DNA from 2 places in the Sphingobacterium sp. MYb388 genome. Region 2 is predicted to be linked to the other one. Evidence: riboswitches for the same ligand, from Rfam matches in the RefSeq annotation. Region 2 holds a riboswitch; the other holds the start of a gene.
What was found. Region 2 has a riboswitch for thiamine pyrophosphate ahead of thiM (hydroxyethylthiazole kinase). Riboswitches for the same ligand answer to the same signal wherever they lie in the genome.
Positions count from the first base shown of each region.

Region 1 (5,478 bases), on a different contig from region 2:
ATAGATTCCTTCATTTGTTGCAGACTTCCGAACTTTCCTGTTCCTAAGAATAGTCTCGATTGAAATATCTGATCTGCTATTTTTAATGTATCCATTGCAGTTTATTTTTAAGTTCTTGAATGTAGTGAGGGTGTACGGTGATCAAACTTGACAGTGCTATCCCATAAATGCCAATATCTTGTAGGGGAACGATATCATCAAGTGTTATACCGCCAATAGCGTAAATCGGCGGATAGTTTTGACCGTTGTTTTTTAAATGATAAACGATGTCTTGATATCCTGTTAAGCCTAATATTGGACTTAAATTGTTTTTAGTTGCGGTGAACCGTAAAGGGCCAAGACCGATGTAATCGCAGTTTTCTGTGATGCGTTGCTGTACGTCAGAAATATTATTTGCTGTACCACCAATTATTTTGTGCGGTCCTAATACATGTCGGGCCTCTTGTATGTCAGTATCTGTTAATCCCAGATGAACTCCGGCAGCATCAATGGTTTTGGCTATGTGCAGATAATCATTGATAATAAGAGTAGCACTATGTTGCAAGCAATGCTGTTTAATACGACGTGCTAATGCGAGCACTTCATCTTCAGTGCCTTGTTTCCAGCGTAGCTGAATCCAATCTGCACCCGCTTGTAGTGCATTATTAATGTTAGTCTCCTGTTCAATAGCCGTATCTCCCTGCGAGATATACTGTATCTTACTGAACGTGATATTTTTGGGGTATGCTGTCATTACTGTTTCAATTTTTTTGCTATCGCATTTTTCTGCTCAGTATAATCCGGTTTGGGTATTTCCTTCTAATCATTTGTAAAGGAATGAAGTACCTTTAACAACTATTGTTACAGGCAATATGCATGATCTTTCATAAGACAATTTTTAAAACTTATTAAAGGTTGTTCATTCTTCCAGATTTCTCCTAATAGCGCTACACCATCGACGCCGGCATCATATACAAGGCCTAGGTTTTCGGAATGGATACCAGCAAGCCCAATTAATTGAACTTGCTGGTTATTCCGTAGCTTTAACTCGTTTTTTACGGTATGCTCCTTACCATGACCAGGTTTTGAAATACTTGAAAACATCGGACTAAACAGTGCGTATGACCATCGGTTATCCAGTTGATTAAAATCTGCAATGCTGTGCACAGATGTTGATCGGATTACGGTAGGACTATACTGATTTTGTTTTTTTGATTTTCGATCATATTCATTAAAATGTAACCGGTTTATGTTCAGCTTTTCGGCTAGATAATGATGGCTATGCAGGACAAGACGGTTTCGATATTGCGGAGCTATTCCATAAATAAATTGACACATATCATCATCTGAAAAGTTATATTTTCTGATATGTAACAGTTCCAATCCTGCATCCAGTATACTGTTGATGATCTGGAGTTCGTTATCAATATCATGCTCAGCTGTCAAGACGATGATCATAAGTACAATTCTTTACCTTGTTCGATAAACTCTTTTGACATATCGATCATGCCTTGTTCTGCAGAATCCCGGATTTCCTGTGTGATCTTCATCGAGCAGAATTTAGGGCCGCACATCGAACAGAAGTGAGCAACTTTGGCACCGTCTGCAGGTAAAGTTTCATCATGAAATTCTCGGGCTGTGTCAGGATCTAAGGAAAGGTTAAACTGATCTTCCCAACGGAACTCAAACCTCGCTTTACTTAGAGCATTGTCGCGGTATTGTGCACCAGGATGTCCTTTAGCCAAATCTGCCGCATGTGCAGCCAGTTTGTAGGTGATCACGCCATCCTTTACATCTTTTCGGTTAGGTAAACCGAGGTGTTCTTTTGGGGTAACATAACAAAGCATGGCACAGCCGAACCAGCCAATCATTGCCGCGCCAATTGCTGAGGTGATATGATCATAACCCGGAGCAATATCTGTTGTCAATGGGCCTAAAGTGTAAAATGGTGCTTCGTCACAAACCTCAAGCTGTTTGTCCATGTTTTCTTTGATCATGTGCATAGGTACATGACCTGGGCCTTCGATCATAACCTGTACATCATGTTTCCATGCTATTTTGGTCAACTCTCCCAAGGTTTCTAATTCAGCAAATTGTGCAGCATCGTTAGCATCAGCTATAGAACCTGGTCGAAGTCCATCCCCTAGGGAAAAAGCAACATCATATTCCTTCATGATCTGACAGATTTCTTCAAAATGCGTGTAAAGGAAGTTTTCTTTATGATGGAACAGACACCATTTTGCCATAATCGAGCCACCTCGGGAAACAATACCTGTTACACGTTGTGCTGTCAAATGGATATAACGTAAAAGTACTCCTGCATGGATGGTGAAATAAGAAACCCCTTGTTCGGCCTGTTCAATTAGTGTATCTCTGAATATTTCCCATGTCAGATCTTCTGCAACGCCTTTTACTTTTTCCAAAGCTTGATATATAGGAACTGTACCGATTGGCACAGGAGAATTACGGATGATCCATTCGCGTGTTTCATGAATATTTTTACCTGTTGAAAGATCCATAATTGTATCAGCACCCCATCGGCATGCCCAGACAGCTTTATCAACTTCTTCTTCAATGCTTGAGGTAACGGCACTATTACCAATATTAGCGTTGATCTTTACCAAAAAGTTGCGGCCGATGATCATCGGTTCGCTTTCTGGATGATTAATGTTGTTTGGAATAATTGCTCTTCCGGCGGCAATTTCTTCTCTTACAAATTCAGGGGTAATTAATTTCTTTGGAGTACGGGCACCAAAATTGTGACCGGTGTGCTGATGATCCATACCTTTAGTTGCTGCTTCGATTTGCTCAATACGCTGATTTTCGCGAATGGCTACATACTCCATCTCTGGAGTTATGATACCTTTTCTTGCATAGTGCAGTTGACTTACATTTTTACCTGCTAATGCTTTTTTAGGTCTATGACTGTATTCGAAACGGAGTTCATCCAGCTCCGAGTCTGCCAATCTTTCTTTTCCATAATCTGAACTGATTTGTGATAAAACTTGAACATCTTTTCTGTCCAATATCCAATTTTCACGAGTTCTAGGAAGACCTTTGCGGATATCAATCAGTGCTTGTTCATCCGTATACGGACCAGAAGTGTCATAAATAGTGACTGGAGGATTGATTTCTATTCCACCCTTGCTAAGTTTGGTCGGGCTTAATGTAATTTCACGCATGGCAACCTGAATAGGATAGAGCTGACCTGAAATATAGACTTTTTTTGAATTTGGAAATGGGGTCTGGGTAATGCTTTGTTCTAACATAATGGTATAGTAATAGGTATAAGAGATTTATCCGCCCTGTGTTGCAGCGATAATTAGAATTGAGTCCTGATGCTGTAGTTTGGTTGTTGCCCAAGCCGTTTTGGGTATAACCTGGTTATTAATAGCGACAGCAATGCCCTTGCTTTTTTCTGGGAATTCCAAAAGCATCAAACCTTCCAAAGAGGAGGGGGGCTGTTCAAAAAGACGTAATTGGTGATTAATTGTGAGTTCCATTCCTTTTAAAATTTTTAAATAAAAAACTTTAGGAATGGCCACAGTTGTGCCGGTATATGCACAATGAAGACATCTACTTTTCCCTACGCCAGTATGATCCGGATCAGGTTCTAAGGGTAAAATCTCAGCCTGCAAATTTGCAGACACCCCTAAAGTTTCCACTAAACTAGGTAAAAAATCTCAATAAACGAAAAGAGGTAGATTTATTTTAGTCTGTCCATCTTTTTGTGACAGAACCATATACTTTAAGAAGTGAAGTGTTTTATTGATGAGGCCTGCTGGTATAGCGAACAATGATTCTCCCTGCCAGAGGTGGAGTTATGGGCAGGGTGAATCAATGGAAAATACTATAAAATATGATGGAGTTTAATATATTGAAGCAGCATAATGGTTTTGGCATCTTTGATTTCGCCATTATCAACCATTTGCATCGCTTCTTTTATAGGCAATTCTAAAACTTCAATATTTTCTTCTTCCTGTTCTAGTCCACCACCTTCACTGACTTTCATTTCTTTAGCATATTCGGCTATAAAGAAATACAGAATTTCTGTGACAGATCCAGGGGACATATAAGCTTCAAATATTTTACGTACATCTGTAATTTTATAACCCGTTTCTTCTTCCGTTTCTCTTCTGATGCAATCCTCGGCATTATCTTTATCCAACAAACCTGCACAAGCTTCAATCATCATACCGCTCTCATTTCCATTGACAAATGTAGGTAGACGAAATTGACGGGTAAGAATAACTGTTTTCTGCTCTTTGTTGTACAGTAAAATGGTGGCGCCGTTTCCTCTGTCGTATGCTTCCCTGCTTTGACTCATAATGGTGCCGTCCTTTTTTAAATATTCGTAAGTGATCTTTCGCAAGACGTACCAATTGTCTGATAAGATCTTGGTTTCTGTGATTTTGATGTTATCTATCATGATTGAGGTATTTCAAATTCGCATTATTAATAATTATCATATGCATATTTTTCAGTTCTTTTATACTTTTTTTCTAAAATACGGTGGACTTTTAAAAGTAAGTTGTCGATGGCTAAAGGTATATAAATTTATAAACTCCTAAAATTGTTTATATGGGAAAAATCGATCGTGTTAAAGGAAGTTTTATTCAGTAGCGATTGCCTTTATGAGCTGATATAAAATGATGAAGATCATGTAGAGGACAGGTTAAAAAGTACTTGAGATCTTAAATACATTTTATTATGTATTTATAGAGGGTTTATAGAGATATACCTCTATGAACCCTTTAGTAAACCTCTATAATATCACTATTACCTATCTAGAAATATACAAGATGGAAACAATAAAATGCAATGGTAAATCTATTGATATCAATAAAAAAATCAAAGGTCTATAAACAAGAAAAGCTCATCTTTTGGATGAGCTTTCTTGTACCTAGGGCGGGAATCGAACCCGCACTTCCTTAACGGAAACAGGATTTTAAGTCCTGCGTGTCTACCAGTTCCACCACCTAGGCAGGTGATATTAATGTGGAGCGAAAAACGAGATTCGAACTCGCGACCCCAACCTTGGCAAGGTTGTGCTCTACCAGCTGAGCTATTTTCGCATTGCTAACAGTTAACAAGTTGTTTTCTGTTTTGGTGATGCAAATATAGAGCTAATAATTAAAAAAACAAATTTTAATATAAGCTTTATTGTCTTTTTTTTATAAGCCCTTTTCTTTCAGGAGAGAAGAAATGAGATCACTTTCGAAACCTCTTGATAAAGCATATTGAAATAACTTGTTTTTTAGAATATAGACATCTTTATCTTTCAATGATAGTTGCTTTTTATCTAAAAGATCATGGAGTTTATCTTCATACTCATCTAAATCAATTTTTGAAAATGCAATTTTGATTAAAGGGTCGGATACCCTTTTGAGTTTTAAGGACTGCTTAATCTTAATCTTTCCCCAACTTTTTATTCTAAGCTTACCTAGAGTATAGGCTATAGCAAAGCGTTCTTCATTTAGAAAATTGTCCGATATCAAT
Region 1 is NZ_JBBGYV010000001.1:202,722-208,199, forward strand. It holds gene WH188_RS00910 (thiazole synthase) at 1-95, opposite strand, end outside; gene thiE (thiamine phosphate synthase) at 83-733, opposite strand; gene WH188_RS00920 (thiamine phosphate synthase) at 841-1,437, opposite strand; gene thiC (phosphomethylpyrimidine synthase ThiC) at 1,434-3,248, opposite strand; gene thiS (sulfur carrier protein ThiS) at 3,276-3,524, opposite strand; TPP riboswitch at 3,546-3,643, opposite strand; gene nudK (GDP-mannose pyrophosphatase NudK) at 3,830-4,408, opposite strand; tRNA gene WH188_RS00940 (tRNA-Leu) at 4,880-4,964, opposite strand; tRNA gene WH188_RS00945 (tRNA-Gly) at 4,979-5,054, opposite strand; gene WH188_RS00950 (regulatory protein RecX) at 5,154-5,478, opposite strand, start outside.
Region 1: another riboswitch for thiamine pyrophosphate. It lies ahead of thiS (sulfur carrier protein ThiS); the one in region 2 lies ahead of thiM (hydroxyethylthiazole kinase).

Region 2 (5,478 bases):
GAATAGTCCTTTAAACCAAAAACCTGTGCCTGACCTACACCGGGTACACGTTTAATCTGTGGTATGACATTGATGTTGACATAGTTTTGAAGAAACAACTCATCATATTTTTCATTATCATCCGTATACACGTTGAAGATCATGATCATACTGTTCTGTTGTTTTGAGGTCGTAAGCCCCATCCGGATTACTTCCTCTGGAAGTATCGGCGTTGCTTGCTGTACTCTGTTTTGCACGTTTACAGCGGCCTGATCAGGATTGACACCTTGTTTGAAGATAATGGAAATGGAAAAAGAACCATCATTACTTGCAGTAGACTTGATATACTGCATGTTTTCCACACCATTGATCTGCTCTTCCAGTGGTGTTACCACTGAGCGGATCACGGCCTCACTGTTCCCACCAGGATAACTCCCCGAAACCATTACGGTGGGTGGAGATATATCTGGAAATCTTGTTACAGGAAGTCTTAATAATCCTATAACACCCAATATTAATAGCACAACCGAAATAACGGTGGCCATTACTGGTCTATCTATAATCTTTTTTAACATGTTGATACTCGTCTAAAAATTAATTTTTTAATGAGTCTTGACTGATTACTTTAGGTTGAACTACAATTCCTTCTGTTAATTGGTCAATACTATTTACGGCTATTTTATCGCCCGCTTTTACGCCGGATTTGATGATATAATCTGCACCTGTTCTACCATTTATTTCAATAGGTTTCATTGCCACTTTATTGCTGTCAGCGAGGACATAAACAAAAAATTTGTCTTGAATATCTTTCACTGCTGCCATAGGTAGCTTGATTGCACTGTTCAGACTTTTAGTTAAAACCACTCGCGCTGCACCTCCTGAGCGTAAAATTTTATCTGGATTTGAAAATACCGCTTTTAGTGATATCGTTCCTGTGTTACGATCAATGTTACCACTTGCAATTTCAACCTGACCTTTTTGATTATATTTGTTACCGTCGGCCATGATAATCTCTACCGTGTTCATTCCGGCATCTGTTTTTCTATCATTCATAAAAGCAATAAATTTTGCTTCATTGAGGTTGAAGTAAACAAATACCTGATCGATTTCAGATAAACTTGTCAATGGATTGACATCAGAAGGTGTGACCAAATTTCCGACCCTACTCGGAATACGGCCTATATATCCACTTACTGGTGCTTTGATAATTGCGAAGGCAGCGTTTAACTGTGAAGAGCTCACTGCTGATTTGGCTTGTGCCACTTGAGCACTTGCTGCATCATATTGCGCTTGTGCAGTTTTTAGCTGTAGGTCTGAAACAACCTTTCCCTGAACTAGAGGTCTTATTTTTTCTAATTCAATCTGTGCATTTGCCTGTGCAGCTAGTGCCGATTGTAACGAAGCTTTACTGTTATTCACCTGCTCATTGAAGACATCACTTTTAATTTTAAAAAGTGATTGCCCCTTTTGTACATATTGTCCTTCCTTCACATATGTCACTTCTAGGTAACCGGAAACTTGTGCTCTAATATCGACATTGACTGTTCCCTCTATGGTACCAGGATAAGTTTCTACAATCGTAGTCGGAGACTCTTTTAGCTCAATGAAATCAGCAGGAACAGCTTGTTGTTCATACGATCCATCTTGTTTTTGTCCGCCACATGAAATAAATAATAAACCGAAAGCAAATACGGCTGTATATAGATTGAAATTGTTTGTTGCTTTGAATTCTTGCTTTACCATTTTTTTATGATTAAAATTTCAAATACAAATAACAGAAGATTAGATGGTTTAAGAAAGAAATAATTGACTGAACTGGTGAAAATAGCTTCTGAACCGAAATAGTGATCTACTGAATCATCACGATGTAAATTGGTAAGTATAGCCGATTGTTTTTGTTTTAATACGATAAAATTAGAATTAAGTCTAGTAACAATTAGGATGTTAAATTTAAAATTATCGAGAGCAACAGCTATATTATTTTTATTTCATGTAACAGCAGTTTTGTAATTTATTGCTTTCTGTTGATGGAATTTTTTGTGATCAGAATGGTTTTTAATGTCAAAACAATCAATGTGTTGTGTTTTTTTACAATTATGTCATGTGATTTTTTATAGATAAACTCAACATAATAATTATTATTTCAAAATGTCAATGTTCATGCAATGGGAATGAATGTTTATATTTTATATCTTTGTTATGCTTTAGGGGTATTCTAAAAAAGAATTGAGAGAGTCCCTTTGAACCTGACACGGCTAATACCGACGTAGGGAAAAGCAATACAGTACACCTGTGCTGTTTTGTATGTGGTTTTTTCCTAAAGCATTCAATCTTTTATTAAATGAAATGAATATGGAGAAAACACTTTGGATGCATATCCAACAAGTAAGAGCACAATCGCCACTCGTACATAACATTACTAATTTTGTCGTCATGAATAATACTGCCAATGCCTTATTGGCTGTTGGAGCTTCACCTATTATGGCTCATGCTAAATCTGAAGTAGTCGAGATGGTCACTATCAGCGATTCACTTGTTATTAACATAGGAACATTAGATGAAGTGTGGTCAGAATCTATGTTATTGGCTGCAAATACTGCTTCTCAATTAGGGAAACCTTGGATTTTAGATCCTGTTGGAGCGGGGGCGACATCTTATCGCGATCATATTCTAAAAGAATTGCTTCGTGAAAAACCAACTGTCATAAGAGGTAATGCATCTGAAATTATTGCACTAAACAAATCTAATCTTATAAAGACGAAAGGAGTGGATAGTACTTCTCAAAGTGGTGAAGCAGTTAAAGCCGCATTAGATCTTCATCGACAATATGGTTCCGTTGTTTGTATTTCTGGCGAAACTGATATTGTGATTTCTGGGAGTCAGGAGATTCATCTAAAAAATGGACATCTTTTGATGACAAAGGTAACCGGGTTAGGATGTTCTGCAAGTGCGATTGTTGGAGCCTTTATAGCTGTAATAGCCAATAAAACAGAGGCAGTAACTGCTGCAATGGCTCTCATGGGAGTAGCTGGAGAACTAGCTGAAAAGGAAAGTGATGGACCGGGTAGTCTGCAGGTTAAACTTCTTGATAAGCTATATAACATCACTGAAACTGAATTTGGGAATACATTAAAATTTAGCATATAATGGATTTCGATACTTCTTTTCCTTATCAGTTATATCTTGTGATTTCAGAGCAGGATTGTCGTGGAATAAATTATCTTCATGTTGCGGAGCGCGCTATTATTGGTGGTGTAGATATTATACAGCTTCGAGAAAAAGAGCTAACGACCCGTCTTTACTTGGCAAAAGCCCGCCAATTGAAAGAGATCACTGACAAATATGGGATTCCTTTAATCATCAATGATAATCTTGAAGTGGCCCAAGAATTGGGTGCGGCTGGTATTCATGTAGGTAACCATGATATTTCTCCTAGTCATATTAGAAAAGCTTGGTATAGCCCAAGACCTCTGGTCGGTTATTCTATTGAAAATCTTGAACAGTTGAAAAATGAGCAGATTCCATTATCCGATTACTTGGGTATCAGCCCTGTATTCAATACTGAAACCAAAAAGGATACCATCACAGAATGGGGCTTAGAAGGTATTGTGAATATTCGACAACGAACAGATAAACCGTTGGTTGCTATTGGCAATATCCATATACAAAATGCTCGTCGTGTTATACAGGCAGGTGCCGATTGTTTAGCTGTAGTGTCTGCGATATGTGGGAGTGAAAATCCAGAAAAAGCAGCATTTGAACTTAAAAATGAAATTTTAAAATGAAAAAATACCGATACCCAACTACGCTGACGATCGCAGGTTTCGACGGAAGTGGCGGAGCCGGAATACAAGCGGATATCAAAACTTTTTCGGCATTAGGATGCTATGCTACCTCGGTATTGACAGCATTGCCTGTGCAAAATACGATGGGAGTCCGAAAGATTTATCCCATAGCACTGGAAGCTGTAGCAGATCAGATTGAATCTATTATGGACGATGTCTTTCCTGATGCCATAAAGATTGGAATGGTCCATACACCACAATTGGTTATTACAATTGCGCAGACGCTTCAGAAATATAAAAAAGTACCCCTTGTATTTGATCCTGTAATGGTTGCTACTAGTGGCCACCGGCTTATTGAGGAACAAACTATTGCAGCAATGATCGACCTACTTTTCCCCTTAGCAGATTTAATTACACCGAATATGGATGAAGCCGGTATACTGGCCAATGCGAAAGTAGAAACATTAGAAGATATGTATGTTGCAGGGGAAAGTATCCTAGCATTAGGTTGTGAGCGCGTCTTGGTAAAGGGGGGGCATCTGGAGCAGGATACGCTGCAATCTATATTATTTGATAAAAATTGCCGTCCCGAAATATTTAAAAGTAAAAAAATTAAAACAAAGAATACCCATGGTTCCGGGTGTACGCTGTCATCTGCAATAGCCGCTTATCTGGCACAGGGGCATACGATATCTGAAGCAGTTTCTTTAGCGCAAAACTATGTTTTTGTGGCAATAGAACAAGGGGCAGATGTACAATTAGGAATGGGCAATGGTCCTTTAAATCATTTTTTTAATCCTCAAAAACAAATTAAATATGAATTGGTCTGAACAGGTTTGGAATAGTATCTCAGATAAATATCAGTCTATATTAGACATGCCTTTTATAAAGGAACTTACGACAGGAAATTTGCCTAAAGAAAAATTTCAATTTTATATGGCTCAAGATTCGCTTTATCTTGAACATTTTGGTCGAGCATTAGCCCTTATTGGTGCTCGAGCACATGATGTTCAAGATGCGCTATCCTATATGCGTTTTGGAGAAAATGCAATTGTCGTGGAAAATGCCTTGCACGACTCTTATTTTAAGGATTTTGGTGTTACCGAGAAAGGTGATATTCAGCCTGTTTGCCATCATTATGTGCATTACCTAAAAAGTACAGCAGCGCTAGATCCTATAGAGGTTGGGATGGCTGCAACTTTACCCTGTTTTTGGATATATAAAGAAGTGGGGGAGTTTATTGCCAGACAAGAAAAAGTAGTTGATAATCCTTACCAAAAATGGATTGATACATACGGAGGAGAAGATTTTGCTATTTCTGTACGGCAAGCTATTGCTATGTGTGATCAAGTAGCCGCGAATACGACTGTTGCTATTCGTTATAAGATGAGTGAAGCATTTGTTTTAGCATCTAGACTGGAGTACCAATTTTGGGAAGCCGCTTACGATCAAAAGGTCTGGAATTAACGTGTTGATAAAAATGAGCAAACGTTTGTTCTTGTTTAGCATTTGTATACATCTTAAAATTTAATTAGTTTGCTTCATATTGTGAAAATATATTTTGTGATTACTTATTAAATATTCTTGTTTAAAAAGTAATCACATCCTTATGGTAAATCTGAATTGAAAAAATAAGTTATATAAATATGAGCTTTAAGAATAAAACTTTAGCGTCAGCACTTCTTGTCGGAGCGTTATGGAGTATACAAACGGT
Region 2 is NZ_JBBGYV010000005.1:165,205-170,682, forward strand. It holds gene WH188_RS17085 (efflux RND transporter permease subunit) at 1-554, opposite strand, end outside; gene WH188_RS17090 (efflux RND transporter periplasmic adaptor subunit) at 574-1,722, opposite strand; TPP riboswitch at 2,176-2,269, shown strand; gene thiM (hydroxyethylthiazole kinase) at 2,332-3,126, shown strand; gene thiE (thiamine phosphate synthase) at 3,126-3,764, shown strand; gene thiD (bifunctional hydroxymethylpyrimidine kinase/phosphomethylpyrimidine kinase) at 3,761-4,594, shown strand; gene WH188_RS17110 (TenA family protein) at 4,581-5,231, shown strand; gene WH188_RS17115 (DUF4091 domain-containing protein) at 5,411-5,478, shown strand, end outside.